Regions from separate parts of the Luteibacter aegosomatissinici genome, predicted to be linked through region 1. Evidence: riboswitches for the same ligand, from Rfam matches in the RefSeq annotation. Region 1 holds a riboswitch; the other holds the start of a gene.
The links. Region 1 has a riboswitch for thiamine pyrophosphate ahead of thiC (phosphomethylpyrimidine synthase ThiC). Riboswitches for the same ligand answer to the same signal wherever they lie in the genome.

Region 1 (4,209 bases):
GGGTGGGGCCGTTCGGGTCGCTCTGGTTGAGGCTGAGCTGCGCGCTGACCTGGGGCAGCAGCAGCGCACGGGCCTGGGTCACGCCCTCACCGGTTGCGAGGCGGGTGGAATCGGCCTGCGACAGCACCGGGTCGTTCGCCCGGGCCTGGCGGTAAGCATCAAGCAGGTCTTCGGCATGGCTCGCGAAGGGTGCCGCTGCCAGGGCCAGCGCAACGGTAAGGAGCTTCAAGCGCATGGGTTCGCCTCGTGGGTGATGGGGGGATCTTGTAAAGGTCAGAGCACGAAGCGCTTCACCGGCGCGGCATGCGCCAGGTAGGGAAGGTCCGTTTCGAACAACGATTCCTCACGGTACCGGCCCTCGCCCTCGTGGGTGAGCAGCACCGCTGTCTGGGCCGGCGAATCACCGCGGACCACGAACATGCGGCCGCCCGGCTTCAGCCAGCGTACGAATTTTTCGGGAACCGCGTGCACCGCGCCGGTGACCACGACGACGTCGAAAACGCCGGCCGGCGTGTAACCGTTGACGGCCTCGGCCACCTCGAGGGTCGCATTCGCCACGCCGGCGGCCGCAAGGCGCTGGCGGGCAGCGTCGACGAAGTCGGCGTGCATGTCGATGCTGTGGACCTTGCCGGCCAGGTTGGCCAGGCAGGCCGTGAGGTAGCCCGAGCCCGTGCCGATTTCCAGGACCTCGTCGGTCTTGTTCAGGGCCACGGCCTGGAGGACACGGCCCTCGATGACCGGCTTCATCATGACCTCGTCGTGCCCCAGGGGCAGGTTCAGGTCGGCAAACGCCACGTTGCGATGGGCCGAGGCCACGAAATCCTCGCGGCGGATCGCCTTCAGGGTGTCGAGTACCGAGTACTCCAGCACTTCCCAGGGGCGGACCTGGTTCTCGACCATGTTCTGGCGGGCCTGCTCGAAATTCATCGCCATGGTGTTCAATCCCGTACGAAAAGCTGAAAAAAGATTCGGAAGGATAACGGGTTACACGCCGCTTTTCCTGATGTGCAAAGGCTGCGGTCCCGGTGCTTCCTGGCGAAGTGCCGGAAGTCACCGCACGGGGCTGACGGAAGTCACCCCCCTGGCTGCCCCCCATGCCGGCTGAATGGCAGGTAGGGGTGGGGCCGGGTAGCCATGGAGACCGCGGGCGGGCGGCCCCACATCATTCTAAGGTAGGACGGCGGTTCCGCTCCTGTTCCCGGTTGCTGTCGCGACAAAAATATGCGCGCCATGCTGGAAATAACTGAACCGCTGCGTATAATAAAGTCATAACTTTTGTTTGTGAAGGTGCAGCCATGAACGCCAGCCCGAAAATGAAGACCCAGGGCCCGGGGCGTCCGAAAGACATGGAGAAGCGCGCGGCCATCCTCGATGCCGCCAAGGCGCTCTTCACCCAGGGCGGTTTCGCCGGTACCAGCATGGATGCCGTCGCGGCTTCGGCCGGTGTGTCCAAGCTCACCGTGTACAGCCATTTCGGCGACAAGGACAACCTCTTCCGTGAGGTCATCCGCGCCCACGTGCAGGAACGCCTGCCCGATGACCTGTTCGATTTCAGCGCCGGCGCCGATATCCGCGCCACGCTTACCAACATCGCCAGCCGCCACGCGGCCATGGAAACCAACACGGAATCCGTGGGTACGTTCCGCGCCATCCTTTCCGACTGCCAGTCGGGCGGTAACCCCCGCTTTGGCCGCCTGGTGTGGGAAGAGGGCCCGGTGCGCATGCACAAGCTGATGAGCCGCCTGCTGGGCGACGCCGCCGAGCGCGGCCAGCTCGAGATCCCGGACGTCAGCCGCGCCACCACCCAGTTCCTGGCCCTGCTCAAGGGCGATCTGCTCATCCGCCGCCTGTTTGGTTGCGAGGATTGCGCCGTTCAGTTCGCCGAAGAGGTGAAGAACAACGCCCTCGCCGCGGTCGAGATGTTCATGCGCGCGTACGCGCCGCGCGGCTAAGCCTCGCGTTCCTCCCCGCTTCGTGCTTGAATCGGCCCCGAAGCGGGGGTGCCGGCGCGGTTGCGCAGGCTGAGAGAGTCCCTTTGAACCTGATCCGGTCAGTACCGGCGTAGGAAGCTTTGTCCACGGGAGCCGTGCGCCTATGCGCGCCGGCCGGCCGTGGCGGCGCGTCCGCTTCTCCCTCCCCAAGAGCCGAGAAGCCGATGAATGCCATGTCCGAAGAGCTCGCCCGCGCCGCCCGCGAGCTGTCCGCCGCCGTTACCACGCCGCTCCCTGGCTCGCGCAAGATCCACGTCGGCGGCAGCCGCCCCGATCTGCGCGTCCCCATGCGCGAGATCGCCCAGGCCCAGACCCCCACGCTGTTCGGCGGCGAAGCCAACCCGCCTATCGTCGTCTACGACACCTCCGGGCCGTATACCGATCCGGCGCACCCCATCGATCTGTCAGCGGGCCTGCCGGCCCTGCGCGCCGCGTGGATCGCCGAGCGTGGCGATGTGGCGCGCCTGGATGGGCTTTCCTCCGCGTTTGGCCGGGCCCGCGCCGATGATCCGAAGCTGGACGCCATTCGCTTCCCTGCCACGCGCGCACCGCTGCGTGCGGTGCGCGGTGCCAACGTCACCCAGATGCACTACGCCCGCCGCGGCATCGTGACGCCCGAGATGGAATTCATCGCCATCCGCGAGAACCAGCGGCTCGAGGCCCTGGGGGACAGCGCCCTGCGTACCCAGCACCCGGGCGAGGCCTTCGGCGCCCGGCTGCCGGCCGCCATCACGCCCGCGTTCGTGCGCGACGAGGTGGCCCGCGGCCGCGCGATCATCCCCGCCAACATCAACCACCCCGAAGCCGAGCCGATGATCATCGGGCGGCACTTCCTCACCAAGGTGAACGCCAATATCGGCAACAGCGCGGTGAGTTCCGGCATCGCCGAGGAAGTGGAAAAGCTGGTGTGGGCCACGCGCTGGGGCGCGGACACGATCATGGACCTGTCGACAGGCAAACACATCCATGAAACGCGCGAGTGGATCCTGCGCAACTCGCCCGTGCCCGTGGGCACCGTGCCGATCTACCAGGCCCTGGAGAAGGTGGGTGGCGTGGCCGAGGAGCTCACCTGGGAAATCTTCCGCGACACCCTGGTGGAGCAGGCGGAGCAGGGCGTGGATTACTTCACCATCCATGCCGGCGTTTTGCTGCGTTACGTGCCGCTCACCGCGGGCCGGGTCACCGGCATCGTGTCACGCGGCGGCTCGATCATGGCCAAGTGGTGCCTGTCGCATCACCGCGAGAACTTCCTCTACACGCACTTCGAGGAGATCTGCGAGATCATGAAGGCCTACGATGTGGCCTTCAGCCTGGGCGACGGCCTGCGCCCAGGCTCCATCGCCGATGCGAACGATGCCGCGCAGTTCGGTGAACTCGATACGTTGGGTGAACTGACGAAAGTGGCCTGGAAACACGATGTGCAGTGCATGGTGGAAGGCCCGGGCCACGTGCCCATGCACCTGATCCGCGAGAACATGGATCGCCAGCTCGCGGTGTGCCACGAGGCGCCGTTCTACACGCTGGGGCCGCTGACCACGGATATCGCGCCGGGCTACGACCACATCACCAGCGCCATCGGCGCGGCGATGATCGGTTGGTTCGGCACGGCCATGCTTTGCTACGTCACGCCCAAGGAGCACCTGGGCTTGCCCGATCGCCAGGACGTGCGCGACGGCATGATGGCGTACAAGATCGCCGCCCATGCCGCCGACCTGGCCAAGGGCCACCCTGGTGCGCAGGTACGTGATAACGCGTTGTCGAAGGCGCGCTTCGAGTTTCGCTGGGACGACCAGTTCAATCTCGGCCTGGATCCGGAGAAAGCGCGTTCCATGCACGATGAGACGCTGCCGAAGGATGCCCACAAGAGCGCGCATTTCTGCTCCATGTGCGGGCCGAAGTTCTGCTCGATGAAGATCACCCAGGATGTGCGTGATTACGCGGCGGGCATGGATGCCAAGGCGCTGGAATTCCGGGACCAGGGGGGCGAGGTGTACCGGAAGGCGTGATGCCGGCGCCCTTCACCCCATCTTTTCGGCACCCGCCCTACCGTCAGGCCCCTACCCAACTCCCTTTGAACGGAGCACAGGCAATGCCCAGCGCAAAACCCTTTGTGAGCGATATTGAGAACATCCGTAAGCGTGCCCGCCAGCACATCGATAACGGCGCCGTGACGGCGGGGTACCGCGCGGATCGCGAAACGGTGATCAAACTGCTCAAC
Region 2 (4,209 bases), 1.2 Mb from region 1:
ACGTATCGGAATACAGCTTCGCGTCCACGAAGATCCACGCGTACGCGATGACCGAGACCAGGCCCACCGGCCAACACCACGGACTGCGCCGCGCGGTAAGCCATACGCCTGCCGCGCTCACGATCGCGGCGGCCAGCTCGAAGAACGAAAGCTCAAAGTTCATACGTCACCGACAACCGGGCGAGCCGCGGCATGCCGGGGAACAGGTAGCTATCGCCGCCTGAGCTGCCCGTGTCGCGCCAGTAGAAGTGATTGAAGACATTGTCCACGTTGACGCGCCAGGTCATCGCATGGCCGCTGAGCGAGGTGGTGAACCGCAGGCCTGCATCGAACACATGGTAGGCCGGTACGCGGGTGGCGCCATCGGGTGTGGCCACGTTGCTGCTGGCATACCGCCAACCGCCCAATACGGCAAGGTTCGGCGCAAACGGCAGGGTGTAATCCGCGTAAACCGCCGTGCGGTAGCGCGGCACATTCACCACCTGGTGATCCTCGTACGACGGCGTACCGGTGTTCTCCGCACGAGCGCGAATCACGTTGGCGCTGGCCGTGAGCCGCAGGTTGTCGGTGACCCGGCCGGCGAGGTTCAACTCGACACCCGTGTGCACTTCCTGCCCACGCTGCACGAACGTAAACCCTTCGGCGGTGTTATCCGGTTGCGCGAACTGGTACGGCTGGCGGATGCGATAGACCGCTGCCTGCAGGTCCAGCGCGTCGCTGACCGCGTACTTCACACCGGCTTCCAGTTGGCGCGAGTGCAGCGGCGGCAGGGTCGTGCTTCCGTTGGAAGTCCAGTACGGTGCTTCGCGCCCGAGCGAGAGCCCTTCACCGTAGCTGACGTACGTGGTTAGTGCCGAAGCCGGCTGCCACAGGATCGCGGCCTGCGGCAGTGTCTTCGTCATGCGCGTATCGCGCTCGAGCACACCGCTGTCATCGTAGGCACGCTCATGCAGCTTCACGAATCGCGCGCCCGCCAGTACCTGCCAGGTGTCCGAAAGGTGGACACGATCGATCGCGAAGAGCGTGTGCTGCCAGTCGGTCAGGCGCCGTTCGGAGGGGCCGGGCTGGTTGGGCGACGAGGGAAATACCGGAACCACCTGGTCATCGATGTTGGCGGTGCCGACATAGTCATACACATACGCGCGCTGGTCGACCGTCCGGCGAAACGCGGTGGTGCCTACGTTGAGTTCATGATCGATGCCGCCCGTGGCGAACGTGCCCGTCAGCGACGCGCGTACTTCATCGTTCTGCCGGGTATCGTCCGGGCTACGGTAATCGTACACATCGTAATCGCCGTTCGGCGCGAAGAAGTACCCCGGCGTGACGCCGCTGGCACACGATTCGGCATAAAAGCAGCCGTAGGCGAACGCAACGTTGTCGTCGATCACGGTGTGGCTGTGACCCGCGGAGACCTGCGCGTTCCACTGGTCGCTGAAACGGTAGTTGAAGCGCAGCGTGGTGTTGCTGGAGTCGATGCCGACGGGTCGTTGCCAGGGCTGGTAACCCAACAAGCGTGTACGGCTGGGGTGCTCGGGAATCGCCGTGCCACCCAGCAACTGGTAGCCGGATACCGAGCGTCCGCCGCTGGTCTGGTAGTCCGTATCCAGCAGCAGGGTGGCCTGGTCGGTGATCTTCCAGTCCGCCGAGATCGAAAGGAAACTGCGGCGGGCATCGGTATGCTCGACCACGCCATGCGTACGCTCGTGGGCGGCGTTCACGCGCACGCCGAACGTCGGCGTGAACCAGGTGCCAAGGTCCAGTGCTTCGTACGCCGAACCATGTGAATCGGTACCGAGGGTCACGTTGCGCACCTCGGCCGGGCGCTTGCTGACGTAGTTCACCAGGCCGCCTGGCTCCACGACGCCGGCCTCCAGGCCGCCAAGGCCCTTCAGCACTTCCACGCGTTCCTTGCCTTCCAGCGCCATCAGCTGCTCGGCCGACATGATCATGCCGTTGAAGCGAAAGCCCGTCGCGAGATCGAGCGGGAAACCACGGATCGACACATCCTGGTAATAGCCCGCCGGCGCGTAGTTGTCGTTGATCGCCGCGTCACCGCGAACGAGTTCGCTCAGTGAGCGCGGCTGGCGGTCATCGATCTGCGCACGCGTGATCACGGTGATCGCGGCGGGCGTGTCATGCAGGGGAGCACTGCCGAAGCTGCCGAACGTATCCAGCTGTGTATCGGCTGCCTGGTACCCGGCAGCGGTGCTGGCATGCACGTCGATCGACGGCAGCGTACGTGCCTGTTGCGGGGCATCGTCGGCCGCTTGGGCGGTGGCGGCGAGCGAGAGCACGGCAAGGGCGAGCGGGGTGCGGATCAGGGTCATGGTCGTCTTCGTGGGGAACGGACGAAGCGACGGCGGGCACGGATTGCCCCCAAGGGGCAGGATCCGTGACTCTGCAAGCTCCCTACGCCGGTACTAACCGGGTCAGGTTCCAAGGGACTCTCTCAGCCTGGCAACGCCAGGCACCCCCGCTTCAAGACGTCTATTGAACCACGAATCCGCCGCCGGCGTGGCGGATCTGCTCCCGCAGGCGCTGGCCGGGTGGCGTGGCGAACCATGCGGCGTGCCCGTGCAGGAACGTATGCCAGGCCACGTCGGCGTGGTCCCGGCGCTGGGTAATGCCTTCGAAGTACTCGACCTCGGACAGCGCGAAATCGACGTGGACGATCGGCAGCAGGTTAGCCAGTACCGCCAGATCATCATCGCTGAGTGGGGACACGTGGTGGTAGCCCGCGATCAGGGCAAGCGCAAGGTCGACGCGGCCGATCTCGCCCTGCGCGATATCCAGCCACGCGATGGCGTTTCGCTCGATCGCCGTGGCCAGGTCGTACAGCGCGAAGGTTGCGGCGCTCAGCCCAAGGTCGAGCACATCGGTGATCTCGGCATCCTCGCCCGCATCGCTCCAGCAAAGGTTGGAGACGTGCCAGTCGCCGTGGGTCCACAGCCGGGGTTGGCGGACGATGCCGGCGTGCGCAGCGGCGTGCCATGGCGCCAGGGTGTCACGCAGTTCGCCGCGCCAGTCTCGGTCGCGCAGATAGGCCGCCAGGGCCGGCCGGCTTTCCAGCTGCTCGCCGATAGCGGTGACCGGATCAGCAGCCGAGATGATTTCCGCCCGTGCGACGAGGATGTGGGTCGTGCGCTGGGGCGCCTTGTAACCTGCGGCGGCCTGGTGGACGCGCGCCAGCATCCCGCCCGCCACCCACGCGTGCCGCGATCCGCCGGCGGGCGACCAGGAGAACGCATCGCGGTAGATATCAGCCCCGTGCGCCGGCGCGTGCACTTCGTACACCCACGCCCCGCGCCCCATCGCTGTCTGTCCTGTGTCGTCAGGGTAGAGCGCCGGTACCGGGACGCCGCGCGCCCGTAGCCGCCCGGCGAAGCGGTGCTCCTCGCTTAGCGCATCCACGGTCCGTACGCTCGCGTGGTGCCGTTTCACGAACACCGTGCCAAACGCCGTTTCCACCAGCGCCGCGGCGGATAGGGGGCGCGGCGATCGCCAGCGGATCGCCCGCGAAGCGCCAGCGCGCGGCACGCGCGCCAGTAGCGTCGCCACTTCGTCGTCGGTGAGAGCGGGCCAATCGGGCGGCAGCTCGTCGCCGGCCAGGCCGTGTGCAAGATGGGCATCGTCGATCATCGCCGCAGTTTAGCGGCGCCGGCACTGGCCACCGAAGGATCAGTCGCCGACCAGCGAATCGACGATGCCGTCCTCGACCCAGCTACGCAGCAGCGCACCGGCCTGACGGGCGGCCGTATCGGGCTCGTGCAGGCGGGTCAGGGCTTCGCACATCTCGCCGAACGAGGCGCCAGCCAGGGCCAGGTCGAGGCAAGCGCACTCCGGCGCGAGCATGCTGGTAAAGCGGGGCGAGAAGTCGCGGCGCCACACACGCACCCCGGCATCGACATCGAAGATTTCAGCGGCGGGCGGCATCCGCTCGCTGGCCAGGGCGTGCCAGATAGCCGCGGCATTGCTGCGGGTCCAGCGGAAGCGCAGCGTAGAAACGAAGCGAACCTCCACCGCTTCCCAGTCCGCCGACACCAGCCCATCCAGCCCGATCGGCCGACTGTCCGGGCCTGACAGGGTACGTCGCAGGTGCCAGTCCAGCCAGGCAAGCTCGGCGATCTCGGGGTCGGCAGGGTAATGCCCGTCCAACCAGGCGATATAGCTTTCGCCGTAGGCATCCAGGGTCCAGGAATCCGGCGGCGT

Region 2: it holds a riboswitch for thiamine pyrophosphate, as region 1 does, so the genes downstream of both, L2Y97_RS02530 (TonB-dependent siderophore receptor) here and thiC (phosphomethylpyrimidine synthase ThiC) in region 1, are expected to answer to the same signal.

Annotation. Positions count from the first base shown of each region.
Region 1 is NZ_CP095742.1:4,324,139-4,328,347, reverse strand. It holds gene L2Y97_RS19440 (TolC family outer membrane protein) at 1-235, opposite strand, end outside; gene L2Y97_RS19435 (protein-L-isoaspartate O-methyltransferase family protein) at 274-933, opposite strand; gene L2Y97_RS19430 (TetR/AcrR family transcriptional regulator) at 1,296-1,952, shown strand; TPP riboswitch at 1,987-2,085, shown strand; gene thiC (phosphomethylpyrimidine synthase ThiC) at 2,156-3,997, shown strand; gene L2Y97_RS19420 (ferritin-like domain-containing protein) at 4,081-4,209, shown strand, end outside.
Region 2 is NZ_CP095742.1:563,707-567,915, reverse strand. It holds gene pnuC (nicotinamide riboside transporter PnuC) at 1-163, opposite strand, end outside; gene L2Y97_RS02530 (TonB-dependent siderophore receptor) at 153-2,327, opposite strand; TPP riboswitch at 2,390-2,485, opposite strand; gene L2Y97_RS02525 (phosphotransferase enzyme family protein) at 2,488-3,639, opposite strand; gene L2Y97_RS02520 (HvfC/BufC N-terminal domain-containing protein) at 3,679-4,209, opposite strand, start outside.